DNA from 2 places in the Streptomyces sp. NBC_00461 genome. Region 2 is predicted to be linked to the other one. Evidence: riboswitches for the same ligand, from Rfam matches in the RefSeq annotation. Region 2 holds a riboswitch; the other holds the start of a gene.

Region 1 (14,252 bases), 5.2 Mb from region 2:
CTGGGCGGACGCCGGCCGGGTGGCGACCCATCGCGACGAGAGCGGCCGCCGACTCATCGAGGGCCGGGACCTGGCCGCCTTCTCCGTCGAACTCGCCAAGGCGGGCAGCGCCGAGGAGGAGACCTCGTACACCTCGGTCCGCAACGCCTTCCCCGGAATCGTCACCGCGATCAAGCTCGGTGACGTGGCAGCCCAGGTCGAGATCCAGGCCGGCCCCCACCGTCTGGTCTCCCTGCTGACCCGCGAGGCCGTCGAGGAACTGGGCCTGGAGGTCGGCATGGAGGCCACCGCCCGGGTGAAATCGACCAACGTCCACATCGACCGCACCTGACTCGCACGCCACTTCCGTACGAACGCACATGCGGCCCCTGTCGCTCCTAGGGCCAGCTCATGCGATGCGACAGGAGACTTACACCTCGCATATGCGCCAGTATGATTTCCATGATCTGCGCATCGGAAGAGGCCGACGGCCTCGTTCCTGTAGAAATCAGAGGGAGTGGACCCGTGATGACCCGTTCCGCGCGCCGGACCCGCCGGGCCCTTCAGGCGGCCGGTGCAGGAGCCGCCGCGCTGCTGGCTCTGAGCGCCTGCTCCTCGTCCGACTCGGACTCCGGCTCCACGACGTCCGGCTCCTCGGCGTCGTCGTCCTCGTCGCCGAAGCTGTCCGGCGACGTGACCGTCTTCGCCGCCGCCTCCCTCCAGGAGAGCTTCACGACCCTGGGCAAGGAGTTCGAGAAGGCCCACCCCGGCACGAAGGTCACCTTCAGCTTCGGCGGCAGTGACAGCCTGGCCGCCGGCATCACCGGCGGCGCCCCGGCCGACGTGTTCGCCTCCGCCAGCCCCAAGACGATGGCCATCGTGACGGACAAGAAGGACAACGCCACCGTGCCGGCCACCTTCGTCCGCAACCAGCTGGAGATCGCCACCCTGCCGGGCAACCCCGACAAGGTGTCCTCCCTGAAGGACCTCACCAGGTCAGGCCTCAAGGTCGTGCTGTGCGACAAGACGGTGCCCTGCGGCGCCGCCGCCCAGAAGGCGCTGGACGCGAGCAAGCTGAAGCTCACCCCCGTCTCCTACGAGGAGGACGTCAAGTCGGCCCTGAACAAGGTGGTGCTGAAGGAGGCCGACGCCGCCGTCGTCTACAAGACGGACGTGAAGACGGCGGGCAGCAAGGTGGAGGGCGTGGAGTTCCCCGAGTCCGCGGACGCGATCAACGACTACCCGATCACCCTGCTCAAGGACTCGAAGAACCCTGAGACCGCCAAGGCGTTCATCGCGCTCGTGCAGTCCGCCGAGGGCCAGAAGGTCCTGTCCGAGGCCGGGTTCCTCAAGCCGTGACCTCGACCGACAAGTCCGACGCCGCGGCCGACACCCTCCAGGGCGGCCCGCGGCGCGGACCTGTCCGGTCGGGCCGCCGCGGGGTTCCGCTGCCCCTGCTGGTCCCCGCGCTGATCGGCCTGGCGTTCCTCCTGCTGCCCCTGGTCGCCCTGCTCGTACGGGCCCCGTGGAGCACCCTCCCCGAGCAGCTGACCAGCACCGAGGTGTGGCAGGCGCTGAAGCTGTCGCTGGTGTGCGCCACGGCGGCGACCGCGGTGAGCCTGGTCGTCGGCGTCCCGCTGGCCTGGCTGCTGGCCCGCACGGACTTCCCCGGACGCGGTTTCGTACGTGCCCTGGTGACCCTCCCGCTCGTGCTGCCCCCCGTGGTCGGCGGCGTGGCCCTGCTGTTCGCCCTCGGCCGCAACGGCGTGGTCGGCCAGTGGCTGGACTCCTGGTTCGGCATCACGCTCCCCTTCACCACCGCGGGGGTCGTCGTCGCGGAGTCCTTCGTCGCCATGCCGTTCCTGGTCATCAGCGTGGAAGGCACCCTGCGTGCGGCAGATCCTCGCTACGAGGAGGCGGCCGCCACCCTGGGCGCGTCCCGCTTCACCGCGTTCCGCCGGGTCACCCTGCCGTTGATCGCGCCGGGCATCGGGGCCGGCGCCGTGCTGGCCTGGGCACGTGCCCTGGGCGAGTTCGGCGCGACGATCACCTTCGCGGGCAACTTCCCGGGCCGCACTCAGACCATGCCGCTCGCGGTCTACCTGGCCCTGCAGAACAACCCCGAGGCGGCCATCGCCCTCAGCCTGGTCCTACTGGCGGTCTCGATCGCAGTACTGGCGGGCCTACGGGACCGCTGGATGACGCCGTCATGACGAGCCCGCGCCGGAGGCCGATCCGATGACGAACACCCACCCCGCAGCCGCCGACGGCGCTCGGCCCCCGAAGGGGCAACCCGCGCCCGACAACGAAAGCACCACGGGTGGTGCGGGTGAGAACACGTACCCGGCCGAAGGCCGGCCACCCCCCACACACCCGAACCCGCACCCGCACCCCTCCGACGGCCTCGACGCCCACCTGGTGGTCGACCGGAAAACCTTCCGCCTCGACGTAACGCTCACCGCCGCCCCCGGAGACGTGGTCGCCGTGCTCGGCCCCAACGGGGCAGGCAAGACCACCGCCCTACGCGCCCTCGCCGGCCTCGTCCCGCTCAGTGGCGGCCATCTGCGGCTGGACGGCGCCGAGTTGGACCGTACGCCACCCGAGTCCCGCCCGGTCGGCGTGGTCTTCCAGGACTACCTGCTCTTCCCCCACCTGACAGCCCTCGACAACGTGGCCTTCGGCCCGCGCTGCCAGGGTGCCGGCAAAGCGGAGGCCCGCGCCCTGGCCGCCGAGTGGCTGGAGCGCATGGGCCTCGCCGAGCACGCCGGCGCCAAGCCCCGCCGTCTCTCCGGCGGCCAGGCCCAGCGCGTCGCCGTCGCCCGCGCCCTGGCCATCCGCCCCCGGCTGCTGCTCCTCGACGAACCGCTGGCCGCCCTGGACGCCGGTACCCGCCTCGACGTACGGTCCCAGCTCCGGCGCCACCTGGCCGAGTTCGAGGCGGTGGCGGTCCTGGTCACACACGACCCGCTGGACGCCATGGTGCTGGCCGACCGGTTGGTGGTCGTCGAGCACGGCCGCGTCGTCCAGGAGGGCACGCCCTCCGACATCGCCCGCCATCCCCGTACGGACTACATCGCCCGACTGGTCGGCCTCAACCTCTACCGCGGACAGGCCGACGGCCACACCGTCCGCCTCGACACCGGCCCGGCCATCACCACCACCGAGGTCCTGTCCGGCCCGGTCTTCGTGGCGTTCCCACCGAGCGCCGTCACCCTGTTCCGGGACCCGCCCACCGGCTCCAGCGCCCGCAACCACTGGCGCTGCGAGGTGGCCGGCCTGGAGACGCACGGCGACCAGATCCGCGCGGACCTCACCGGCGAACTCCCGCTGGCCGCCGACCTCACCACGGTCGCCGCGGCCGAACTCGACCTGCGCCCGGGCGCAACGGTCTGGGCGACGGTCAAGGCCGTACAGACCCACGCATACCCTGCATAAGGCCCTCAAAGCCCTACCGTGATGCCATGACCCTGAGCATCCGAAACCAACTCCCCGGCACCGTCACCGCCATCACCCCCGGCGAGGCGATGGCCACCGTCGGCATCCGCCTCGCCGGCGGCCAGGACCTCACCGCGGCGATCACCCTTGAAGCCGTGAACGACCTGGCGCTCGCCCCGGGCTCCGCGGTCCGCGCCCTGGTGAAGTCGACAGAGGTCTCCCTCGCCACCGGCCCGGTCAAGGGCCTGTCCATCCGCAACCAGCTGCCCGGCACGGTCACCGCGGTCACCTCCGGCGGTGCGATGGCCTCCGTCAAGGTGGCCGTCGAGGGCGGCGAACTCACCTCCGCGATCACGAGGGACGCCGCCCAGGACCTCGGTCTGGCTTCCGGCACAACGGTCGTCGCCCTGATCAAGTCGACCGAGATCTCGCTCGCTACGGCATAACGCGAAGAGGCCCCGCCGAAGCGGGGCCCCTCGTTTCCGGCTCAGTCCTCGTACGCGTCCAGCGGCGGGCACGAGCAGACCAGGTTGCGGTCACCGAAGGCCTGGTCGATCCGACGCACCGGCGGCCAGTACTTGTCGGCGACCGACACCCCGGCCGGGAAGACAGCCTCCTCACGCGTGTACGCGTGCTCCCACTCCCCACCGAGCGCGGCGGCCGTGTGCGGCGCACCCCGGAGCGGGTTGTCCTCGGCCGGCCACTCGCCCGCGCCGACCTTCTCGATCTCCGCACGGATGGCGATCATCGTGTCGCAGAACCGGTCCAGCTCGATCAGGTCCTCGGACTCGGTCGGCTCGATCATCAACGTGCCGGCCACCGGGAACGACATCGTCGGCGCGTGGAACCCGTAGTCGATCAGCCGCTTGGCGACGTCGTCGACGCTCACACCGGTCGCCCTGGTCAGCGGTCGCAGGTCGATGATGCACTCGTGCGCGACCAGGCCGCCGGGGCCGTTGTAGAGCACGGGGTAGTGCGGTTCGAGCCGCTTGGCGATGTAGTTGGCGCTGAGGACCGCCACCTGCGTGGCACGCTTCAGGCCCTCGCCGCCCATCAGCCGGACGTACGCCCACGAGATCGGCAGGATCCCCGCGGAACCCCACGGAGCCGCCGATATCGGCCCGACACCCGTCTCGGGACCGGCCGCCGGCTGCATCGGGTGGTTCGGCAGATACGGCGCCAGGTGCGCGCGCACACCGACCGGACCGACCCCGGGACCGCCGCCGCCGTGCGGGATGCAGAAGGTCTTGTGCAGGTTGAGGTGCGAGACGTCACCGCCGAAGTGCCCCGGCTTGGCAAGCCCCACCAGGGCGTTGAGGTTGGCCCCGTCGACGTACACCTGCCCGCCGGCCTCGTGCACCTGCGCGCAGATGTCGGCGACATGCTCCTCGAACACACCGTGCGTGGAGGGGTACGTGATCATCAGCACGGACAGCTCGTCGCGGTACTGCTCGATCTTCGCCCGCAGGTCCTCGACGTCGATCTCGCCGTCCTCGGCGGTCTTCACGACGACGACCTTCATGCCGGCCATGACGGCGCTGGCGGCGTTCGTGCCGTGTGCGGAGGACGGGATCAGACACACGGTCCGCTGCTCGTCGCCGTTGGCCCGGTGGTATCCGCGGACGGCGAGCAGCCCGGCCAGCTCGCCCTGCGAACCGGCGTTGGGCTGCAGCGACACCTTGTCGTACCCGGTGACCTCGGCGAGCCGCTCCTCCAGCTCACGGATGAGCGTGAGATACCCCTGCGCCTGCTCGGCGGGCGCGAACGGGTGCAGCTGCCCGAACTCGGGCCAGGTGACCGGCTCCATCTCCGTGGTCGCGTTGAGCTTCATGGTGCAGGAGCCCAGCGGGATCATGCCGCGGTCGAGCGCGTAGTCGCGGTCGGCGAGCCGGCGCAGGTAGCGCAGCATCGCGGTCTCGGAGCGGTGCTGGTGGAAGACGGGGTGGGTGAGGAATGCGTCGCTGCGCAGCAGGGCCTGCGGGATCGCTTCCCCGGCGGCCTCGTCCAGCGCCTCGATGTCGCCCTCGACCCCGAACGCGGCCCACACGGCGCCCAGTTGGGCCCGCAAGGTGGTCTCGTCACAGGCGATCGACACCTGGTCGGCGTCGACGAAGTGGAGGTTGACGCCGTTCTCACGTGCGGTGGCCACCACCTCGGCGGCGCGGCCCGGCACGCGCGCGGTGAGCGTGTCGAAGTACGAGCCGTGCACGACCTCGACGCCGCCGGCGGTGAGCCCCGCGGCGAGGATCGTGGCGTACCGGTGGGTGCGCTGCGCGATGCCCCTCAGCCCGTCGGGCCCGTGGTACACGGCGTACATACCGGCCATGACGGCGAGCAGTACCTGGGCGGTGCAGATGTTGCTGGTCGCCTTCTCGCGACGGATGTGCTGCTCGCGGGTCTGCAGCGCCAGCCGGTAGGCCTTGTTCCCGTCGGCGTCCACGGACACCCCCACGAGCCGCCCGGGCAGGCTGCGCGCGAACTTCTCGTGTACGGCCATGTAGCCGGCGTGCGGCCCGCCGAAGCCCATCGGCACACCGAACCGCTGCGTCGTACCGACGGCGATGTCCGCACCCAGCTCACCGGGCGACTTCAGCAGCGTCAGCGCGAGCAGGTCGGCGGCGACGGTGACGAGCGCGCCGAGCTCGTGCGCCTGGTCGATCAACGCCTTGATGTCGCGTACGACACCGGAGGCACCCGGGTACTGGACGAGCACGCCGTTGATCTCACGCCCGGCGATCTCCGCCGGAATGCCCTCGCTGAGGTCCGCGACCACGACCTCCACGCCCGTCGGCTCGGCGCGGGTCTCGATCACGGCGACGGTCTGCGGCAGCACGTCCGCGTCGATAAGGAACAGGCCCTTCTTGTTCCTGCCCATGCGCCGGGACAACGCCATCGCCTCGGCGGCGGCCGTGCCCTCGTCGAGCAGCGAGGCACCGGAGGTCGGCAGCCCGGTGAGGTCGGCGACCATCGTCTGGAAGTTCAGCAGGGCCTCCAGGCGCCCCTGCGAGATCTCCGGCTGGTAGGGCGTGTAGGCCGTGTACCAGGCGGGATTCTCCATCACGTTGCGCAGGATCACGGGCGGGGTGAAGGTCCCGTAGTACCCGAGCCCGATCATGGAATCGAGAACCTGGTTGCGATCGGCCAGCGAACGCAGCTCGGCCAGCACCTCGGCCTCGGTACGCGCGCCCGGCAGATCCAGGGCATCGGCGTTCTTGATCACATCCGGCACCGCGGCGGCCGTGAGCTCGTCCAGGGAGCCGTAGCCGACATGCGCGAGCATCTTGGCCCGAGCCTCATGATCGGGGCCGATGTGACGCTGCTCGAAGGGGATCCCCTTCTCGAGCTCGGAGAGCGGAATGCGATGGGCGGTCATTTGCGGAGGCCTCCTGGTCTGCCACGACCTTCGAGGGGTACCACGGCGCGGGTACCCGATCGGCCTCCCCCTCTGTCATCTCGACCTGAGAGCTTCACCGGACCATCCGAGGATGTCCGGCTTTCACCGTCGGTGAGAGCGGAAGCCGTCGACACCCGCCCTGCTTTCCAGAGTGACCTCGTCCGCGCGGTACGTGAGCCTGAGAGATTCCGGGGAGGATTTGCTCCTTCGGCGCCTCCGGTGGCGTCCGGAGGACTCTCCCGCACGGGGTCAGCAGCCGCTGTCAGCCTACCAGCGAGCGCACCACCCGGTCCTTCGAGTGGCCGCCTGCCCCGATGTGCTCTTTTGTAGTGCTTACGAATGAGTTGCGACCAAGTGGAGGGCCCGTGCAGACCGACATCGATCCGCGCAACCTGATCGGCCGCAAGGCGTTCGACCGCAGCGGCACCAAGCTCGGCACCATCGACGAGGTCTATCTCGACGACGCGACGGGCGTGCCGGAGTGGGCGGCCATACGCACCGGCCTGTTCTCCCGGGACGCCTTCGTCCCCCTGAAGCCCAGCGAACTGGTCGAGGGCACCCTCCACGTCCCCTTCGACCGCTCCCTCATCAAGGACGCCCCCGACTTCGGGGTCGGCCGCCATCTCTCCCCCGAACAGGAACTTCAGCTCTACCACCACTACGGTCTCGACATCGCCTCTCCTCCCTCGGTCCCGGACCGGTCCTTCGGCAGGATCGCCGGCACGGAGGACGCCGACGCCTGAGGTGCACGTCAACACGGAACCCCGTCCACGGAAGCCGCGGATCCACCCGCCACCAACGGCAGCGGATCCGCCATCTCCAGCTCGGGGTCGTCGGTCCGGAACGTCCGCACCCGCCCGGGCTCCGAGTCGGGCGTCTCGAACCGCACGGTGACCCGCCCGAGGCCGCTGCCCTGCACCCACCCGTGCCCGAACTCGGCATGCCGCACATCGTGCCCCGCGGGCCAGCGCCGCTCGGCGGGTGCCTCCTGCTCCGGTGCGGGTTCGTCCGCCGTCTCCTCCACCGTCACCTCCGTCCGCTCCCCCGCGGCCTGCGCGAACAGATCCTCCTGCGTGTAGTCGGCGAGCCCGCTGACCCCGACACCGAGCAGTCGTACGCCACCCGTGGTGTCCACCATGTCCAGCAGCCGGGCGGCCGCCTCCCGCACCACCCCCGGATCGTCGGTGGGCCCCCGCAACGTCTCGGAACGCGTCAGCGTCGAGAAGTCGTAGCGGCGCACCTTGAGCACGATGGTCCGCCCCGAAAGCCCCGCCCCGCGCAGCCGCCGCACGCATCGCTCGGCCAGCCGCTGCACCTCAAGGCCCACCCTCAGCCGGTCGTGGATGTCCACGTCGTAGGTGTCCTCGACCGACACCGACTTGGTCTCCCGCTCCGCGACCACGGGCCGGTCGTCGTGCGCCAGCGCCATGGCGTGCAGCGCGTGCCCGTGGGCCTTGCCCAGCAGCCGGACCAGCTCGTCCTCGCCCGCCTCGGCGATCTCGTCGACCGTGGTGATCCCGGCCCGCCGCAGATGGTCCCCGGTCGCAGGCCCTACCCCCGGCAGCGTCCGCACCGACATCGGCCCGAGCAGCGCCCGCTCGGTCCCCGGCTCGATCAGCACCAGCCCGTCCGGCTTCGCCTCCTCGGAGGCGATCTTCGCGATCATCTTGGACGCGGCGAGGCCCACGGACCCGGTCAGTGCCGTACCGGCCCGTATGTCCGCCCGCAGCTTCTCACCCACCAGCCGCGCCGACGCCGCGTCCCAGGCCACCTCCCCGGCCTCCAGGTCCACGAAGGCCTCGTCCAGGCTCAGCGGCTCCACGAGCGGCGACAGCGAGTGCAACAACGCCATGACCTGCTCGCTGATCGACCGGTAGAACCCGAAGCGCGGCACCAGATACGCGGCGTTCGGCGCCAGCCGCCGTGCCTGGGCCATCGGCATCGCCGACCGCACCCCGAACACCCTCGCCTCGTACGAAGCCGTCGCGACCACCCCGCGCGGCCCGAGTCCGCCCACGATCACGGCCTTCCCACGCAGACTCGGCTTGGATGCCTGCTCCGCCGAGGCGTAGAAGGCATCCATGTCGAGATGCAGGATCGTGGGCGCGTTTCTCACATGTCCGATGCTGCCCTACGCCACTGACAATGCCGTCGTACGACCGCCCGAGCGCCTCACGGCACCTCGGGACAATCGCTCAGACCGCCCGGTTGCGCCGCCGCGCCAGCTCGTCCGCCGGATTGTGCCCGATCAGGGTCTCGCCGGTGTCGATCCGCTCGCCGTGCAGTTGCGACAGGGCGCTCTCGACGTCCCGCCACACCACACCGACGGCGATCCCGAAGATGCCCTGGCCGCCCTGGAGCAGCGCGTGCACCTCGTCGGGCGAGGTGCACTCGTAGACCGTGGCACCGTCGCTCATCAGCGTCATGCGCTCCAGGTCCCGGAAGCCGCGCTCACGCAGGTGCTGTACCGCCGTGCGGATGTTCTGCAGCGACACACCGGTGTCAAGGAACCTCTTGACGATCTTCAGGACGACGACGTCGCGGAAGCTGTACAGCCGCTGCGTCCCCGACCCGCTCGCGGGCCGCACACTGGGTTCGACGAGGCCGGTGCGGGCCCAGTAGTCCAGTTGGCGGTAGGTGATGCCGGCGGCCGCGCAGGCCGTCGGGCCGCGGTAGCCGATCTGCTCCAACGCCATGGACGTCGCCCCTCCGCTGCTCGGCACACCCGCCGGTCGCTGCGGAGCGTGATCGGCCGCGCTGCCATGAAGCGGGTACGGGCCACTGTCCCCGAGACTGCGTCCCGAGGCACCCCCAGCCGTACCGTCGCCGCTGCTTCTCACGCCGACCTCCGTCCTTGACCTGCCCCCTCGACGGTAGGCAGCCACCAGTGGTGCGTCAACGACCGCCACACTCGGCACGCCGAGTGATAATCACCCTAGGAGTGGTTTCCCGCACCCAACCGCGGGGAAAGGCTAGCCGAATGCGCTCGGAGGGGGCCGCAGGACGCACTCACTCGCCACCGGCACTTGCCGGCATGTGAGGCGCCCTCACTGGCTGCTGGTCCCGAAGTCCTCCGGCGAGATCTGGTCGAGGAACTCGCGGAACTTCTCCACCTCGTCCTCCTGCTCGTCCGGGATCGCGATGCCCGCGTCGTCCAGCACGCCGTCGCTGCCGTAGATCGGCGTTCCGGTGCGCAGGGCCAGCGCTATGGCGTCGGACGGACGGGCACTGACCTCGACCCCGCTGGCGAAGACCAGCTCCGCGTAGAAGACGCCCTCACGCAGATCCGTGATGCGTACTTCGGTGAGCTCCTGACCGACGGCCTCCAGCACGTCCTTGAACAGGTCGTGGGTCAGCGGGCGGGCGGGGGCCATGCCCTGCTGGGCGAACGCGATCGCCGTCGCCTCCCCCGGTCCGATCCAGATGGGGAGGTAGCGGTCGCCTCCCACTTCACGCAGGAGCACGATCGGTTGGTTGGAGGGCATTTCGACCCGGACACCTACGACATCGAGCTCGTTCACACAGCAACCCTAGGACGTGCCCGGGATGTTTGGGTAGTCGGGCAGAGAACGGGGGGACGATCCGGCCTTCGCGCACGCGCCGGAATCACGGCAGTCGCACGCCCAGCGCGGTCTGTACGAGCGCAGCGTGCAGCTTCACCGTGAGCGCCGCCAGCTCCTTCGTACGCGCCTGGGCATGCGCCCTCGTCTGCGGATTGCGGTGGCGCTTCAACGGAGCCACCACCTGGTCCACAAGACCTGCCTCACGGTCGGCGGCCGCCTTCATGGCCCTCAGGTGCCGCGGTTCGATCCCGAACCGCCCCAGCTCCACGACGAGCGACGCCACGGTCACCGTCTCCGCGTCGTACGCCCCGTCCGGCAGCGGTGCGACGAGTCCGTACGACTCCCACTCCTCGAGCTCCTGCTCGCCGATCCCGGCGGCCGCGAGCAGCTCGGACCGCCCGATCCGGGCCGCCGTGGGCCCCTCGGACGGCTCCAGCAGGGCCTCCCCGTCCCGCTGACGCCCCACGGCGGGCAGGGGTACGGCTTCACCGCGCTCCACGGCGTCCAGGTGCTCGCGGATCACCTTGAGGGGCAGATAGTGGTCCCGCTGCATTCTCAGGACGTGGCCGAGGCGCTCGACGTCGTCCGCGCTGAACTTGCGATACCCCGAGGGGGTGCGCTGCGGCTCGATGAGCCCCTCCGACTCCAGGAAACGGATCTTGGAGATGGTGACTTCGGGAAACTCGTCTCGAAGCACGTTCAGCACCGTGCCGATGCTCATCAGACCAGTGTCCGTGGCGGCGGTACCGTGCCCGGCACCGCCGCTCGGTGTTCTAAGCATGGGCATTCCCTGAGGGAGGGGTCAGTAGCCCCGCTGGCTCGCGTAGAAGACCAGTCGGTACTTGCCGATCTGGACCTCGTCGCCGTTGTTCAGACCGACCTGGTCGATCCGCTCGCGGTTGACGTACGTGCCGTTCAGGCTGCCCACGTCGGCCACCGTGAACGCGCCGTCCGCACCGCGGCGGAACTCCACGTGACGGCGCGAGACCGTCACGTCGTCCAGGAAGATGTCGCTCTGCGGATGACGCCCGGCCGTGGTCAGGTCGCCGTCCAGCAGGAAGCGGCTGCCCGAGTTCGGTCCGCGGCGCACGACCAGAAGCGCGGAGCCCACGGGCAGCGCGTCGACGGCCGCCTGCGCCTCGGGAGAGAGCGCCGGCATCTGCGTCTGTCCGGTGACCTCGGCGTCGTAGGCCTCGATACCGGAAATGGAGATCGTGGACGTCGTCTCGGACGGCCGCTCGGGAGTCGCCCCTGCCCGCAGCGGCGCACCGCAGTTGGAACAGAAGCGGCTGTTCTCCGCGTTGCGGTTACCGCACCTCGTACACACCAGGGCCGACATAGGGGAAAACCCTCCACCCGTACTTGAGGTTGACGGTTGCCCGAAACCTATGCCGCCGGACTGCGCAGGGTCAACAGACGGCGCGCCCTGACCTCCGGAAATGTCGCCGCCCGGGCCAGGAATCTGGTCCCGGAACAGCGGGCGCTGGCCCTCGGCGTCTGGTTGCGCGCGATGACGCGCGGTCGCATTGGCGCTGTCCTCTCGCGCGTTCCTGCCGAACAACTTCGCAAACAACTTCACGGGCGATTCCCCTTGACCGAAACAGACCCGCCCGTGGGGCAGGACGAACCCTGATTGCATACACCGGCCGACCCGGACATCCTCACAACGTCCGTATCCACCAGACAGTTTCCACCACGCACCACCCATTCGGTGCGCCGACCCCCCGCAACCTCATGCCCCTGCCGGACGCCGCCCATGCACCGCCGGTTCACTAGGAGGACGACCGAGCGTAGTCAGGCCGCTTCGCCGCTCGCAAGGCGTCCACGACGATCTTGGTCGACCGCTCGACGGTCACGGTGGCCTGCTCCTTCTCCAGAGTCTGCACCACGCCCCCAGGGATGTTGAGCGCCGGCTCCAGGTCCTCCGGCTTGCCGATGACCTTGAAACGATAGGGCGCGTTGATCTTGTTCCCGTCGACGCTCACGCTCTTGCCGGAGTCGGTGAGATACGTGCCGGCCACGACGCGCACGCCGTTCACCTGGATCGCCTCGGCACCGGCCGCGCGCAGCTCCTGGATCGCGTCGAGCAGCATGTCCGCCTGGACCGTCCCCTTCGTGTCCTCGATCGTCATCGTGATGCCGGGACCCTGCGCGGCCACCGTGCCCGCCAGAATGCCGAGTTGCTTCTCCTTCTCGACGGTCTGCTTGCGGGCCTCCTCGGCCTGGTCGGAGCTGTTCTCCAGCTCGTCGCGCTGCTTCTCCAGTCCCTGCTTCTCGTCCTCAAGACGCTGAGTACGGTCGTCGAGTTCATCCAGGATGCGAACGAGATCTTCCTGACGCGCGCCGCGCAGGGCACTGTCACTGTTGCTGTTCGAGGCCACCTGGACGGCCAGACCGAAACCGAGGCCGAACAGCAGGACGGCGACGATGAGTTGGGCACGGGTGAGGCGCGGCGGCCACAACCCCTTCACCAGCCGCTGCCGCCCGGTCAGAGCGGGCTGCCCCTTCTCGGGGTTCTCCGGGAGGTTCTCCTCGGGGCTTTCCGTGAGGTTCTCCTCGGGGACTGCCGCGGCGTCGGGAGCAGTGGCGGGGACCTCCTTCGGGAGTTCCTTGCGCAGCCTGTTCTCCGGCGTCTCTTCCTGGTCGCTCATCGGCCTCACGCCCGGAAGACGTGTCGTCGGATCGCCGCGGCGTTCGAAAAGATACGGATACCGAGCACCACGACGACACCGGTGGACAACTGGGCGCCCACGCCCAACTTGTCCCCCAGGAACACGATCAGCGCGGCCACGACCACGTTGGACAGGAACGACACCACGAAGACCTTGTCGTCGAAAATCCCGTCGAGCATGGCCCGCAGACCACCGAAGACGGCGTCGAGCGCCGCGACGACGGCGATCGGCAGATAAGGCTCGACGACCGCCGGAACCTCAGGCCGGACCAACAGTCCGGCCACGACTCCCACGACGAGGCCCAGTACGGCGATCACGATGTGCCCTTCTCAGTTTTCTCGGTGCTCGGCTGTGCAGTACGTACGATCACACTCGGTGCTGCGGGCAACCGGAGGTCGCTCTCCACGGAGATGCTGGTCCGGATGCCGTAGTTCTCCTGCAGGGCATGCAGATACAGCCCGTCGGCACTGTTCTGGAACCTGGTGCTCAGCTGTTTGCCGTTCCCCACGGCGAGCACCGTGTAAGGCGGAACCAGTGGCTTGTTGTCGACCAGTATCGCGTCTCCCGCGGCCCTGATCGCCGACAGCGCCGTCAGCCGCTGGCCGTTGATGGAGACGGCCTCGGCCCCCGACTCCCACAGCCCGTTGACCACGCGCTGCATGTCGCGGTCGCGCACCCGACCGGTGTCGGAGAAGTCCGAGGTCTCGCGCGGGTCGCCGTTTCCGCCGCTGGTGGCTTCCTTGGCGTCGTTCACGACGAGCTTCACGCCGGGGCCGTGCACTTGCACCGCACCGGACAGAATGCCCACCAGCTCGCTCTTGTCTCCGCCACCGCTGTGCTTCAGTGCCTCCCGCTGCCGCGCACTCACGTCGTCGCGCAGTTTGTCCACGGAGCCTTCCAGCTTGTCCGCCGCCGCGGTCTCGCGGTCGATGCGGTCGATCAGCTCCTCCCGCTCCTTGGCGACGACGGGAGCCGCCACGCGCGCCTGTGCCGCTCCGACGGTCACGACGAGAGCCGCGAGCACCAGCCCGGCGGCCAGGCCGAGCCTGGCCTGGAGGGTCTTCGGCATGCCGCCCGCGCCCTCAGCCTTCTTCCGGGCGGCCGCCTCGGCGTAGCCGTCGTCGAGGCTGTGGTCCATGACGTTGGTGAGCAGCGACATGGAGGCGTCCGGGCGCGATGATCGCGTGGGTGTGCTCCGAACGGGGGGCT
Region 2 (14,252 bases):
AGGGTCTCGCCGGGGGCGGCCCCGTCCCTGGTGGCCACGCTGCCATCGCTCTGCGCAGGGATGCCCACTGCCGCGTCCTTAGGGTTCTCGCTCACAGCTTCGGCGCAATCTCTTCGATCCAGATACGCTCCCGCTGCTCCTGCGTCATGTGGCAGGCGGCCCAGTGCTGGCTGCCGACCTCGGTCAGCTCGGGGCGGACCGTGCGGGTGACGTTGTCCTTCGGGATGTCGGCGTACGGGCAGCGCGGGTTGAAGGCGCAGCCGGACGGGATGTTGATCAGCGAGGGCGGGGACCCCTTGACCGGGATGAGGCGCTCCTGCTGCTCGCGGTCGAGGCGCGGCATCGAGCCGAGCAGGCCCCAGGTGTAGGGGTGGCGGGGCTCGTAGAACACCTTGTCGGCCGGACCGCGCTCGACGCAGCGGCCGCCGTACATCACCAGGATGTCGTCGGCCAGCTCGGCGACGACGCCCAGGTCGTGGGTGATGATGATGACCGCGGAGCCGAACTCCTTCTGCAGATCCCGGATCAGGTCGAGGATCTGCGCCTGGACGGTCACGTCCAGTGCGGTCGTCGGCTCGTCCGCGATGAGCAGTTCGGGGTTGTTGACCAGCGACATCGCGATCATCGCGCGCTGGCGCATACCGCCGGAGAACTCGTGCGGGTAGCTGTCCACCCGCTTGTCCGGCTGCGGGATACCCACCCGGTCGAGCATCTCGACCGCGCGCCGCTTGGCGGTCTTCTTGTCGACGTTGTGGTGGATGCGGTACGCCTCCACGATCTGCTGGCCGATCGTGTAGTACGGGTGCAGCGCCGACAGCGGGTCCTGGAAGATCATCGCCATCTGACGGCCGCGCAGCTTGCGTACGTCGTCCGGGTCGGCGGTCAGCAGCTCGGTGCCGTCCAGCCAGATCTCGCCGGAGATCTGCGCCTTGCGCTTGCCGTACTGGCCGGCGGTGTGCAGGCCCATGATGCCGAGCGAGGTCACCGACTTGCCGGATCCCGACTCGCCCACGATGCCGAGGGTCTTGCCCTTCTCCAGCTTGAAGGAGAGCCCGTCGACGGACTTGACCAGGCCGTCGTCGGTCGGGAAGTGCACCTTCAGGTCGCGCACTTCCAGGAAGGAGGTCGGGGCCGGCGAGGCCGAGGTGGGTTCGCCCACGGCTGCTCCGGTCTTGCTGAGTTCGGTCATGCGAGCCTCACTCGGGGGTCGATCACGGCGTACAGGACGTCCACCACGAGGTTGGCGATGAGCACGGCGAGGGAGGTGATCAGGGTGACGCCCAGAATGATGGGCAGGTCCTGGTTCTTGATGCCGTTCAGGACGGCCTGGCCGAGGCCGGGCAGGCTGAACGTGGTCTCGGTCAGGATCGCGCCGCCGATCAGAGCACCGAGGTCCATGCCGAGCATGGTCAGGATGGGCGTCATCGTGGAGCGCATGGCGTGCTTGCCGATGACGACGGGTTCTCTGAGGCCCTTGGCGCGGGCGGTGCGGATGTAGTCCTCGCCGAGGATCTCCAGCATGGTGGCGCGGGTGATCCGGGCGTACATCGCCGCGTACAGGAACGCGAGGGTGACCCACGGCAGGATCATGCCGCCGAGATAGCCGGTGACGCTCTGGCTGAGGGGCACGTACTGGCCGTCGATCCAGCCCAGTCCGTAGCTGAAGATCGCCAGCGACAGCAGGCCGGTGAAGTAGATGGGCAGCGAGACACCGCTGAGGGCGATGACCATCGCGCTGCGGTCCCAGAGGCTGCCCCGCTTGAGCGCGGAGAGCACACCGGCGGCCACACCGAAGACCAGCCACAGCACGGCGGCACCGAGCGCCAGACCCAGGGTCACCGGGAAGCGGTCGGTGAGCACCGGCCAGACGGCCTGCTCGCTGCGGAAGGAGTAGCCGAAGCACGGCGCGGAGCAGTGGGTGATGTCGCCGCCGGCCGCGTAGGTGCGGCCCACGAAGATGCCCTTGAAGAAGTGCCAGACCTGGATGAAGATCGGGTCGCTCAGACCCAGCTTCGTCCGCACGGCTTCGACCGCCGCAGGGTCGGCCTGCTTGCCCACGAAGCTCGTGGCGATGTCCACGCCCGCCCACTTGGGGACGAGGAAGAAGATGCTGAAGACCACCAGGATGATGACCACGAGCATCACTGCGGCGGCGAACAGCCGCCTGAGGAGGTAAGCGAGCACAGCTTACGGCCCGCTGCGGACCGCGGGCCTCCGGAGGTTGTCCGGTGGCCCGCGGTCACGCCGCGCCGGCCTTCACCTGCCTTTCGTGCCGTACGGCGGGTGTGCCGGGTTTACTTCGTGGACTTCAGGCCGAGGTTGACGAAGTCGTAGTAACCGCTGTACGCGTTCGTCGTGTACACGTTGGCCAGGTTCGAGCCGCGGAAGTTGAGCAGCCGCTCGAAGGTGAAGGGCAGGTAGTACGCGCCCTCGCTGACCTTGTGGTTGATCTCCGTGGCGATCTCGGTCTTCTTCGCGTCGTCCGTCGCCTTCGTGGCGTTGTACTGGTCGAAGAGGCCGTCGATCGTCTTGTCCTTGATCATGGCGAAGTTGTTGTTACCGCTCTGGAGGATGTACTTGCTGCTCCACAGCGGGATGCCGTAACCCTGGACGCTCGGGAAGTCGGGACCCCAGCCCATGATGATGATGCCGAGCTTCTTCTTCTCGACGTTGGCCGGGGCACCGATGATGCCGGCGCTCTGCGAGCCGTCGTACTGGTAGATGTCGGCCTGGATGCCGACCTTCTTCAGCGCCGCCTGCAGGGACGTGGCCGTGGCCACCTCCTGCTGCTTGTTGTTGCGGACCGCGATGGTGGTCTTGAAGCCGTTCGGCTTACCGCAGGCCTTCAGCGCCTGCTTGGCCAGGGCGTCGTTGCCGTTCTTGTTCTCACCGGCGATCTTGTACGGGTCGTACTTCTGGCCCTCGGAACCCGGGACCGACGGCGGGAGCATGTTGGTGCCGATGAGGCCACCGGCGACGGGGCCGCCACGCGCGGTCTGCAGGGAGACGTGGTCGGCGGCGTAGATGACGGCCTTGCGGCACTCGACGTTGTCGAACGGCTTGACCGTCTGCGGGAAGACCGCGTAGCGGATGAAGCCGGACACCGGGTTGTCCAGGTTGGCCTTGTGCTGCTTCAGGGCGATGGTGCGGCCCTGCGGGCCAAGACCCGTCTGGCTGGCGTCGATGTCGTAGTCGCCGTTGATCAGACGCTGGTCGGAGTCGCTCTGGTTGGACGAGATGGTGAGCGAGATCTTGTCCGGGTAGGCCTTGCGGATCGGGTCCGAGGAGGCCTTCCAGCTGGTGTTGCGGACCAGGATCAGCGACTTGCCCGGGCTGTACGACTGGAACTTGTACGGGCCGGAGGAGAACGGCTTCAGACCGTACTTGGACTTGGTGTCCATGTCCTGGCGGACCGGCGAGGCCGAGGTCATGGCCAGGACCTGCTTGAAGTCGGAGTTCGCCGACGGCAGGTGGAAGACGATCGTCTTGGCGTCGGGCGTGTCGATCGCCTTCAGGCCGAGCTTGTCCTTGGACGTGTCCTTGTACGGACCCTTGTAGGTCTTGTTGGGGTCGAGCATCTGCTGCAGGTAGACCGGACCGCCGGACAGGACGTCCTGGGCCCAGGAGCGCTCGATGCCGTACTTGATGTCCTGGGACGTGATCGCCTTGCCGTCCTCCCACGTGATTCCGTCACGTAGGTGGAAGGTGTACGTCTTGCCGTCGGCCGAGACCTGGCCCTCGTCCGTGGCGAGGTCCGGCGTGACCTCGGCGCCCTTGGCGCCCGGCTCGGTCTTGTAGGTGAGCAGCTGGCGGCTGTAGTAGCGCGAGAAGTCCCACATGAAGCCGTAGTAACCGCGTGTGGTGTCCCACGAGTCGGCGTCCTGGGTGGTGACGAACTTCAGCTCGCCGCCCTTCTTGACCTGCGACGCCTGGGCGACCTTGTTGTTCGCCGCGTCGAAGCCGGCTGCACCGTTCTTCGAACCGCCGTCGTCGTTGCCGCCGCCGCACGCCGCCATGGTCAGCATGCCGGCGACCGCGGCGGCAGCGGCCAAAGCCTGCTTACGCCGCCCTGAGGTGCGTTGGGTAGTCACGATCTCGGATCCTCCGGATTTGATGAGAGACCCCGTGGAGGTGCTCACGGGACGCTTGGGGTACGGCAGTTCAGCGCGAACCCTTCGGGTCGAGCGCGTCCCGCACGCCGTCGCCGAAGAGGTTGAAGGCCAGAACGGTGATGAAGATCGCCACGCCGGGCACCACCATGAACATGGGGTCCGAGTCGTAGTAATCGATCGCGGTCGAGAGCATCTGCCCCCACGAGGACGTGGGCGGCTTGACGCCGACGCCCAGGAAGCTGAGTGCCGCCTCGGTCAGGATGTTGGTGGGGATCATCATCGTCGTGTACACGATGATGGGGGCGACGAGGTTGGGCAGCAGTTCCTTGAACAGGATGTAGAAGCGCCCGCCGCCCAGCGATCGGGCGGCCTCGACGTACTCGCGCTCACGCAGCGAGAGCGTCTGGCCGCGAACCACGCGTCCGATGTAGGGCCAGCCGAAGAATCCGATGACCAGGATCATCACGAACACGCGCACGCTGGATCCGGTCAGACCGAGCATCTCGTTCGGCATGACGGAGACCAGGGCGATGATGAAGAGCAGCTGCGGGAAGGCGAGCAGACCGTCCATGACGCGGCTGATGACCGAGTCGACCCAGCCGCCGAAGAAACCGGCCAGGACGCCCAGGAACGTGCCGAGCACGACGGCGACGATCGCGGACAGGAAGCCGACCAGCAGCGAGATCCGGGCACCGTAGAGGACACGGGCGAAGATGTCGCGGCCGTTGACCGGCTCGACCCCCAGCAGGTGATCGGCGCTGATGCCGCCCAGGGACCCCTTGGGCGTACCGAAGAGCGGGTCGATCAGGCTCTCGTGGTAGGCGTCGGGGTCCTGTCCGATCAGGTCCGTGAGCAGTGGAGCGAGCAGGGCGATCACGATGAGGGCGAGCACGACGATGCCGCCCGCGAGGGCGAGCTTGTCCCGCTTGAGGCGCTCCCAGGCGATCCGGCCCAGGGAACGCCCCTGAACTGCCTTTTCACCGGCAGTGGCGACCGCCGCTTCTTCGGCCGCGCTCGGGGCCGCTTCCGCGGTCGGCTCGTGCAATGGTGCCGTCATCTGGCAGGGACCCCTCTCAACCGGCGGTAGCCGGCCCGCACTTGCCGCTGTAGCGGCGTGATCAGTCCGTAATACACGGGGGCGAACCCCCCTGGAGCGGGAGTCTTCAACGCTTTGGCGATCTGTTGCCAGACTTGGCGGGGAAAGGATGCGTAAACGTGATGCAGGCTGGTGTGTTCCGTTATCCGGACAGCGGGTAACAGCGGTCGGACGGGGTTCATTGCGGACATCCTGGACATGGAGGGATCTTCTGGCGCTATCTACGCGCGAAGATCAGGCCAGCCCGGTACGGACCAAGCCTGCCGTCTCAGTATCCGCCGTGCACCGGGGGGTAGCCGTACCCGGACACCGGCGCCTGGGCCGGGGCCTGCGCCGGGGCCGCCGCGTGGGCCTCGCGGTCGTAGAAGGGGCGGGCGCTCGCGCGCATCCACAGGGCGACCGGGTCGTACTCGTCGGACATCGCCACCGTCGACACCGGCAGTCCGTCCGGGACGGCGCCGATGGACTGCTGCATCATGGCCCGCACCGAGTCCACCGCGGGCGGGCTCGTGTCGTACACGTCCAGGCCGATGGCGAGATACGGCGCCCCGAGGGCCGGCTGCACCCAGGCCCGGCGCAGCGAGCGGACGGACGGGGTGCGGTGGGCGTTCTGCGCGAGCAGGGCGTAGAACTGCGGGATCTCGATCGCGGGATCCGACAGGCGCAGCGGACCGGCGGCCTGGCGCTCCAGGCCGGTGGCGATACGGCGCAGGTCGAGCCAGGGGATGCCCAGGCCGCCGCCCGGGGCGTGCGGGTTGAGCCAGAGGCCGAAGTGGTCGGGGTACAGGGTCCGGGCCACGTCCAGGCCGTCGACCACCTCGTACGACCTGTTCCAGCCGCTGGCCGAGAGCTCCTGGGCGGAGGTGACGCACGGGGCGTAGCCGTAGCCCTCGACCTCCATGTTTCCGTACTGGGCGTCCGGGGAGCCCGCCTGGCCGTGCCACAGGAGCATCCAGATCTGGCCGGCGCCGGGGGCGGCCAGTGCGCGGAGGAGTGCCTCGTAGGCGTCGTAGCGCCCCGGCGTCACCTGGCGCAGCATGTGCTCGACCGTCCCGGTCGTGGTGCCGCTGGCGCTCACGTGTACCGCCCCTTCTGGAAGTTGCCCCACTTCTGCCAACAGCTTAAGCGCCCGGGGGCTCCGGACTTGTTGTGCCTTCGCCCCTTGCGGCGCTCACAGGTGATCGCCCGTATAGAACGGGCGCACCTGCTCTCGCATCCAGTTCGCCACCGGGTCGTCCGTCACGTCCAGGAGGACCAGGTTGACCGGCCACGGGGTGGGAACCGCGGTCGCCGCCCGCTCCAGGGCGGCCAGGGGAAGCGCCCGCAGGTCGCCCTCCCGCAGGGAGAGTTCGACGCCCACGAACATCACCGGGTCGGCCGTCTCGACGACGGCGAGGCAGCGGCGGGCCGTGACGACCACGCCCGTCTGCGCGAACTCGGCGCAGGCCGCGGCCAGGAAGTCGACCGGGTCGTCCTGCCAGTCCGGTTCGAAGAGCTTGACGCGGGCTCCGGAGGCCAGGCCGTCCAGCGGGGTGCGGCCCGCCCGGCACAGCTCGGCGACCGCGGCCGGCGGGAGGGGGACGCCGACCACTCCGTCCGGGTTGATCGCGAGGCCCACCTGCGGGGGCAGCCCGCGGGCGAACTCGACGGCCGGGGCGATCGTGTACGACATGTGGGAGCCGACGACCTGGCGGAACTGCTCCTCGGAGCTGAAGACGGGGACATAGCCCTGGCCCTCGATCTCCAGCGTCGGCAGGTCGAGGGGGCCGCTGTGCGGGCCACCGCCGCCGGGCAACGGGACCCAGAGGAAACTGCGTCCGAGCACCTCGATGATCCGGCCACCCGCCGAGGGCATGCCGAGGGAGGCCGACAGCACCTCCTCCAGTTCGTTGCCTGGCCATCCGCCGTGCGGATGGGGGTGTGCCTGTACGGGAAAGTCCGCGGGAAGATCCGCTGGGAAGTCCATCTGTGTCCGACCGCCTGCTGAGAACCACTGCCTGCTGAGAACCACTGGTGTGCCCGGAAAGGCTAACGGGTGGGACGGACAAAGGGGTCAGCCCGTGAAGCCGATCCTGCGCAGTACGTCCGCCGCGTCCCGGTCCAGCAGCACCGCCGAGCCGACACCCTCGGGCAGATCGCCCCGCTCCACCGCGCGGATCAGCCGGCCCGCCGCCGTGCGGTGCCGCAGGAACGCGTAGCGGGAGACGCCGCGGCCGCGCTCGCGCTGGCCCCGAAGCGCCGCGCCGGGGGTGACGTCGAGCAGCACCAGATGCAGGAGGCCGCCGCGGCGCCGTGCCTCGCGGGCCAGCCAGCCACGCACCCAGGCCTGCGTGCCGCAGTCGTGCACGACGACGCCCTCGCCGCCGCGCAGGGCGCGGTGCAGCCCGGCGTAGTGGGCGAGCCGGACCAGGGGGCGGTAGACCGCGTACGGCAGGTAGCGGGAGGCGCGGGCGTCCCAGCGGTCGCGGGCGTCCTGGGAGTCGATACGGACGCCGCGCACCGCGCGCTCCATCAGCGTGGACTTGCCGCTGCCGGGCAGGCCGGTGATCACCACCAGGTCGCGGGGGCCGAAGAGCAGGGCGTGCGGGCTACGGCCCGAGCGCTCGCGCAGATCGCGGACCACGGGTTCCGGCCGGACCGCGCACGCCTCCTGGGCCGGGGCCGCGGGCTGCTCGGGCAGCGCGACGGCCGAGCTCGTGGCGTACGCCGTGGTCCTGTCCACCGTGATCGTCCTCCCCTGGGGCCGGGTACGGAGTCCCCTGCCCTTCAAGTGTAAAGAGAAGGTAATGCGCGGTGTCTGGTGTTTTCGTGATCGCCTTGCCACAAGCCAGTTACAAAGAGGTGCCAGGTCCGGCCTGCCGCCCGCGGACCCGCCGTGCGATGATGTGCGCGCCAACTGCATACCGGCCGTTTGAATCCGCGCGGGAGAGTCCCCAGCAGCACTGTCTGCCGGGGCGCCGAAGGAGCAAGTCCCTCCCTTGAATCTCTCAGGCCCCGTTACCGCGCGGGCGAGGCACATCTGAAAAGCGGGCCGCCGTTTCCCGGTGGTCCCACCCACGGTGCAAGCCATGCCGCGCGCGGTCATGGCGAACCTCTCAGGTTCCGATGACAGATGGGGAGGAATGCCCTCGCCTGTCCCGCTATGCCCTGGGAGACGACCGTCCGATGAGCAGTACCCACATCCGTCGTACCGCGCTCGACGCCCTGCATCGTTCCCTCGGTGCGACGATGACCGACTTCGCCGGCTGGGACATGCCCCTGCGCTACGGCTCCGAGCGCGACGAGCATCTCGCCGTACGGACGAAGGCCGGACTCTTCGACCTCTCCCACATGGGCGAGATCGCCGTGACCGGCCCGCAGGCCGCCCAGCTCCTGAACTTCGCCCTGGTCGGCAACATCGCCTCCGTCGGCGTCGGCCGCGCCCGCTACACCATGATCTGCCGGGCCGACGGCGGCATCCTCGACGACCTGATCGTCTACCGGCTCGGCGAGAGCGAGTACCTGGTCGTCGCGAACGCCTCCAACGCCCAGGTGGTGCTGGACGCGCTCGTCGAGCGGGCCGCCGGCTTCGACGCCGAGGTGCGCGACGACCGTGACGCGTACGCGCTGATCGCCGTGCAGGGCCCCGAGGCCGCGGGCATCCTCTCGTCCCTCACCGACGCCGACCTCGACGCCCTGAAGTACTACGCCGGCCTGCCCGGCACCGTCGCCGGTGTCCCGGCCCTCGTCGCGCGCACCGGCTACACCGGCGAGGACGGCTTCGAGCTGTTCGTCGCCCCCGGTGACGCGGAGAAGCTGTGGCAGGCGCTGACCGAGGCCGGCGCGCCCGTCGGCCTCGTCCCCTGCGGACTGTCCTGCCGGGACACCCTGCGCCTGGAGGCGGGCATGCCGCTGTACGGGCATGAGCTGTCCACCTCGCTCACGCCCTTCGACGCCGGGCTCGGACGGGTGGTGAAGTTCGAGAAGGAGGGCGACTTCGTGGGCCGCGAGGCCCTGCAAGAGGCCGCCGCACGCGCCGAGTCGAACCCGCCGCGCGTCCTGGTCGGCCTGGTCGCCGAGGGCCGCCGGGTCCCACGCGCCGGGTACCCGGTCGTGGCCGGCGGTGAGGTGATCGGCGAGGTCACCTCCGGTGCGCCCTCCCCCACGCTGGGCAAACCGATCGCGATGGCGTACGTCGACGCGGCGCACGCGGCCCCGGGCGCACCCGGGGTGGGCGTGGACATCCGGGGCGCTCACGAACCGTACGAGGTCGTGCCGCTGCCGTTCTACAAGCGCCGGAAGTAGAGACTGGGCGGTGGGCGGCCCGTCCACGGACGTGACCGCGCGCATATCTTTCCTGCTCACACGCGTATCCAGCAGTCACCCATTCATCAGCACTCCCTCGCGTACAGGAGAATTCAGGCCATGAGCAACCCCCAGCAGCTGCGCTACAGCAAGGAGCACGAGTGGCTGTCGGCCGCCGAGGACGGCGTCTCGACGGTCGGCATCACGGAGTTCGCGGCCAACGCGCTCGGCGATGTCGTCTACGCCCAGCTTCCCGAGGTGGGCTCCGCCGTGACCGCGGGCGAGACCTGCGGCGAGCTGGAGTCGACCAAGTCGGTCAGCGACCTGTACTCCCCCGTCACCGGTGAGATCACCGAGATCAACGAGGACGTGGTGAACGACCCGTCCCTGGTGAACTCGGCCCCCTTCGAGGGCGGTTGGCTCTTCAAGGTCCGCCTCACGGACGAGCCGGGCGACCTGCTCTCCGCCGACGAGTACACCGCCCAGAACGCCGGCTGAGGGGCCGTAGACGCATGTCCGCATTGAACACGCACCTGCACGAGCTCGACCCGGAGATCGCCGCCGCGGTCGACGCCGAGCTGCACCGGCAGCAGTCCACCCTTGAGATGATCGCCTCGGAGAACTTCGCCCCGGTCGCGGTCATGGAGGCGCAGGGCTCGGTCCTCACCAACAAGTACGCCGAGGGCTACCCCGGCCGCCGCTACTACGGCGGCTGCGAGCACGTCGACGTCGCCGAGCAGATCGCCATCGACCGGGTCAAGGAGCTGTTCGGCGCCGAGTACGCCAACGTCCAGCCCCACTCCGGCGCCTCCGCCAACCAGGCCGCCCTGTTCGCGCTGGCCCAGCCCGGCGACACCATCCTCGGCCTGGACCTGGCGCACGGCGGGCATCTGACCCACGGGATGCGGCTGAACTTCTCCGGCAAGCAGTTCAACGTCGTCGCCTACCACGTCGACGACGCCGGTCTCGTCGACATGGCGGAGCTGGAGCGGCTGGCCAAGGAGCACCGCCCGAAGGTGATCATCGCCGGGTGGTCGGCGTATCCGCGGCAGCTGGACTTCGCGGAGTTCCGCAGGATCGCCGACGAGGTCGAGGCGTACCTGTGGGTCGACATGGCGCACTTCGCGGGCCTGGTGGCCGCGGGGCTGCACCCGAACCCCGTCGACTACGCGGACGTGGTCACCTCCACCACCCACAAGACGCTGGGCGGTCCGCGCGGCGGGATCATCCTCGCGAAGAAGGAGTTCGCGAAGAAGCTGAACTCCTCCGTCTTCCCGGGCTTCCAGGGCGGTCCCCTGGAGCACGTGATCGCGGCGAAGGCGGTCTCCTTCAAGGTCGCCGCCGGCGAGGAGTTCAAGGAGCGCCAGCGGCGTACGGTGGAGGGTGCGCGCATCCTCGCCGAGCGTCTGACGGCCGACGACGCCCGGGAGGCCGGGGTCAACGTGCTCTCCGGCGGCACCGACGTCCACCTCATCCTCGTCGACCTGCGCGAGTCCGAACTGGACGGGCAGCAGGCCGAGGACCGTCTCCACGAGGTCGGCATCACGGTCAACCGCAACGCCGTCCCGAACGACCCGCGCCCGCCGATGGTGACGTCGGGGCTGCGGGTGGGCACGCCCGCCCTCGCCACCCGCGGCTTCACGGCCGAGGACTTCGCCGAGGTCGCGGACGTGATCGCCGAGACGCTCAAGGCGGCTTCTCCCTTCGGGGAGGCCGACGTGGAATCGCTGAAGGCCCGGGTCAAGGCCCTTGCCGACAAGCACCCGCTGTACCCCGGCCTGACCAAGTAGTTCCCGGCGGGGGTGCCTGTCCGGGCACCCCCGCCACCCCAGAGTGAGGAGTCCCCGTGGCCATCTCGGTCTTCGACCTGTTCTCGATCGGCATCGGCCCGTCCAGCTCCCACACGGTCGGCCCGATGCGCGCGGCCCGCATGTTCGCCCGCCGGCTGCGCAACGAGGAGGTGCTGGACTCCGTCGCGTCGGTACGGGCGGAGCTGTACGGCTCGCTCGGCGCGACCGGCCACGGCCACGGAACGCCCAAGGCGGTGCTGCTCGGCCTGGAGGGCGCCTCGCCGCGGACGGTGGACGTGGAGGGTGCCGACGACCGGGTGGAGCGGATCAAGCAGGCGGGCCGGATCCGGCTGCTGGGCGAGCACGAGATCCCGTTCTCCTTCGACGACGACCTGAAGCTGCACCGTCGCAAGACCCTCCAGTACCACGCGAACGGCATGACGCTGTGGGCACACGACGCGGCCGGTACGGAGTTGCTGTCGAAGACGTACTACTCGGTGGGCGGCGGCTTCGTCGTCGACGAGGACGCGGTCGGCGCGGACCGCATCAAGCTGGACGACACCGTGCTGAAGTACCCCTTCCGCACCGGCGACGAACTGCTGCGCCTGACCAAGGAGACGGGTCTGTCGATCTCCGCCCTGATGCTGGAGAACGAGCGGGCCTGGCGCACCGAGGGGGAGATCCGCACCGGGCTGCTGGAGATCTGGCGGGTCATGCAGGCGTGCGTGGCGCGCGGCATGTCCCGCGAGGGCATCCTCCCCGGCGGTCTGAAGGTACGCCGCCGGGCCGCCATGTCGGCCCGCCAACTCCGCGCCGAGGGCGACGCGTTGGCGCACGCGATGGAGTGGATCACGCTCTACGCGATGGCGGTGAACGAGGAGAACGCCGCGGGCGGCCGCGTGGTCACCGCCCCGACCAACGGTGCCGCGGGCATCATCCCGGCGGTCCTGCACTACTACATCAACTTCGTACCCGGTGCGGACGAGGACGGCGTGGTCCGCTTCCTCCTCGCCGCCGGCGCGATCGGCATGCTCTTCAAGGAGAACGCGTCCATCTCCGGCGCCGAGGTCGGCTGTCAGGGCGAGGTCGGCTCCGCCTGCTCGATGGCGGCGGGCGCGCTCGCGGAGGTGCTCGGCGGATCTCCCGAACAGGTCGAGAACGCGGCCGAGATCGGCATGGAGCACAACCTCGGCCTGACCTGCGACCCGGTCGGCGGACTGGTCCAGATCCCGTGCATCGAACGCAACGGCATGGCCGCGGCGAAGGCGGTCACGGCCGCCCGGATGGCGATGCGCGGCGACGGCTCGCACATGGTGTCCCTGGACAAGGTCATCAAGACGATGAAGGACACGGGCGCGGACATGAGCGTCAAGTACAAGGAGACGGCGCGGGGCGGGCTGGCCGTCAACATCATCGAGTGCTGACGAAGCAGCCCTGACCAGCGCGTTCACGTCTTCCAGCGCTGTCGGGGCCTTCCCTGCCCACACGGCGGAAAGTCCCCGGGATGTCCCGGCGACAGGCGTGAAAGTCCCCGGGACATCCCTCGGGACGGGCGTCTGCCGGCCCGGGGGTTGTGGCGCCCTCGGCCACCGTTCCGGTCCGCCCTGACCGCCAGCCGCCGCCTGGCGCCGACGGCAAGGCCCCGCCGCAACCGGCTACCCACGCGATCGCACCTGTCCGGCCTCACGGCCACACGCCACCAGCATCACGGTCTGGGCCACCGAGGACCTGAACCCTGTGCCGACCCTGTGCCGCTCTTGGTCGGAGGCGCCGAAGACCCCGCTCGTCCGCCCGGCGGAAACCACACTGCGTTGACGTCGGCGGACCCGCCCCGCCGACGTTGCCGCCGTACCTGCCAAGGCCCCGCCGACCCTCAGAAGTTGACGTTTCCACTCCCTTTCCACATCCGGAAGGGATCACCCGTGCCAAGGTGGGAGACACATCAACCCCTGTCCCCCCACCGGTCATTCAGGGAGGCCCTCCATGCTGCGCGGTATCGACGTAAGCGCGTTCCAGTCCTCCTCGTACGACACGGACGGTCTCTCCTTCGTCTTCATCAAGGCGACGGAGGGCCGTTCGTACGTCAACCCGAGGCTCACCGCCCAGACGAAGCGGGGTCGTGACGCCGGTCTCGTCGTCGGCTTCTACCACTTCCTGTGGCCGGGCAACCTCCAGGCCCAGGCGGAGTACTTCGTCAGACACGCCCCCGAGAAGGCGGGCGACATCCTCGCCGTCGACTGGGAGCGCAACAGCGCCGGCACGCACGCGAGCAACGCGGAGAAGGACCTGTTCATCCGCAAGGTGAAGGAGCTGCGGCCGAACAACCAGGTGATCCTCTATGCGAACCAGGACTTCTGGCTGAACGTCGACACCACGTCGTACGCCGGTGACGGCCTCTGGATCGCCGACTACGTCACGGCCGGCAAGCCCCGCATCAAGGCCAAGTGGCGCTTCCACCAGTACACCAGCGAGCCGCACGACAAGGACGTCGCGGACTTCGCCGACAAGGCCGCGCTGAAGGAGTGGGCCGACAACGCCTGACGGCACCACCTGACGGCTACCCTCGGCCGAGGGGGTGGGGCCCGTGGAGGAGTTCACTGCTGCCCGGCTGCAACGGGACGGTGTCGTCAAGGTGTTGGCGGAGCTGTATCCCGGGGTCGCCGAGACGCGGCTGCTGGTGGAGCCGCTCGGCGGCGATCTGGCGCGGGTGCCTGACCAGGCGGTGCCGCTCGTGCGCTGGTACGCCCTCTGCCGGCTGACGGAGCACGGCGCGTTCCCTTTCACCCTGGAGGGGCTGTTGAGGGCTGCTCTCGCCGAGTACCCGGGTGCACGTGCGCTCAGGGAGCTCCTCGACGACCGGCTTTCCGGGCTGCCCGATCCGGCCCGGGTGCTCTTCCTGATGTCGGGGCCCCGGACCGAGCAACGGCTGGCGCTGGGCGTGGAGTTCGACGGTGTTCAGGACGCGGTCCG

The links. Region 2 has a riboswitch for glycine ahead of gcvT (glycine cleavage system aminomethyltransferase GcvT). Riboswitches for the same ligand answer to the same signal wherever they lie in the genome.
Region 1: it holds a riboswitch for glycine, as region 2 does, so the genes downstream of both, gcvP (aminomethyl-transferring glycine dehydrogenase) here and gcvT (glycine cleavage system aminomethyltransferase GcvT) in region 2, are expected to answer to the same signal.

What each region holds. Positions count from the first base shown of each region.
Region 1 is NZ_CP107902.1:1,620,086-1,634,337, forward strand. Features, by position in the region: gene OG870_RS07930 (TOBE domain-containing protein) at 1-331, shown strand, start outside; gene modA (molybdate ABC transporter substrate-binding protein) at 508-1,338, shown strand; gene OG870_RS07940 (ABC transporter permease) at 1,335-2,192, shown strand; gene OG870_RS07945 (ABC transporter ATP-binding protein) at 2,218-3,414, shown strand; gene OG870_RS07950 (TOBE domain-containing protein) at 3,441-3,860, shown strand; gene gcvP (aminomethyl-transferring glycine dehydrogenase) at 3,902-6,787, opposite strand; glycine riboswitch at 6,965-7,060, opposite strand; gene OG870_RS07960 (PRC-barrel domain-containing protein) at 7,174-7,551, shown strand; gene OG870_RS07965 (DNA polymerase IV) at 7,560-8,924, opposite strand; gene OG870_RS07970 (MerR family transcriptional regulator) at 9,004-9,648, opposite strand; gene OG870_RS07975 (bifunctional nuclease family protein) at 9,856-10,329, opposite strand; gene ftsR (transcriptional regulator FtsR) at 10,415-11,152, opposite strand; gene OG870_RS07985 (FHA domain-containing protein) at 11,174-12,079, opposite strand; gene OG870_RS07990 (DUF881 domain-containing protein) at 12,144-13,022, opposite strand; gene OG870_RS07995 (small basic family protein) at 13,028-13,360, opposite strand; gene OG870_RS08000 (DUF881 domain-containing protein) at 13,357-14,252, opposite strand, start outside.
Region 2 is NZ_CP107902.1:6,833,117-6,847,368, reverse strand. Features, by position in the region: gene OG870_RS32045 (ABC transporter ATP-binding protein) at 1-95, opposite strand, end outside; gene OG870_RS32040 (ABC transporter ATP-binding protein) at 92-1,189, opposite strand; gene OG870_RS32035 (ABC transporter permease) at 1,186-2,184, opposite strand; gene OG870_RS32030 (ABC transporter substrate-binding protein) at 2,295-4,091, opposite strand; gene OG870_RS32025 (ABC transporter permease) at 4,162-5,169, opposite strand; gene OG870_RS32020 (enhanced serine sensitivity protein SseB C-terminal domain-containing protein) at 5,477-6,286, opposite strand; gene OG870_RS32015 (enhanced serine sensitivity protein SseB) at 6,380-7,174, opposite strand; gene OG870_RS32010 (AAA family ATPase) at 7,262-7,936, opposite strand; glycine riboswitch at 8,121-8,221, shown strand; glycine riboswitch at 8,222-8,330, shown strand; gene gcvT (glycine cleavage system aminomethyltransferase GcvT) at 8,374-9,492, shown strand; gene gcvH (glycine cleavage system protein GcvH) at 9,613-9,990, shown strand; gene glyA (serine hydroxymethyltransferase) at 10,005-11,282, shown strand; gene OG870_RS31990 (L-serine ammonia-lyase) at 11,339-12,706, shown strand; gene OG870_RS31985 (GH25 family lysozyme) at 13,266-13,823, shown strand; gene OG870_RS31980 (CHAT domain-containing protein) at 13,867-14,252, shown strand, end outside.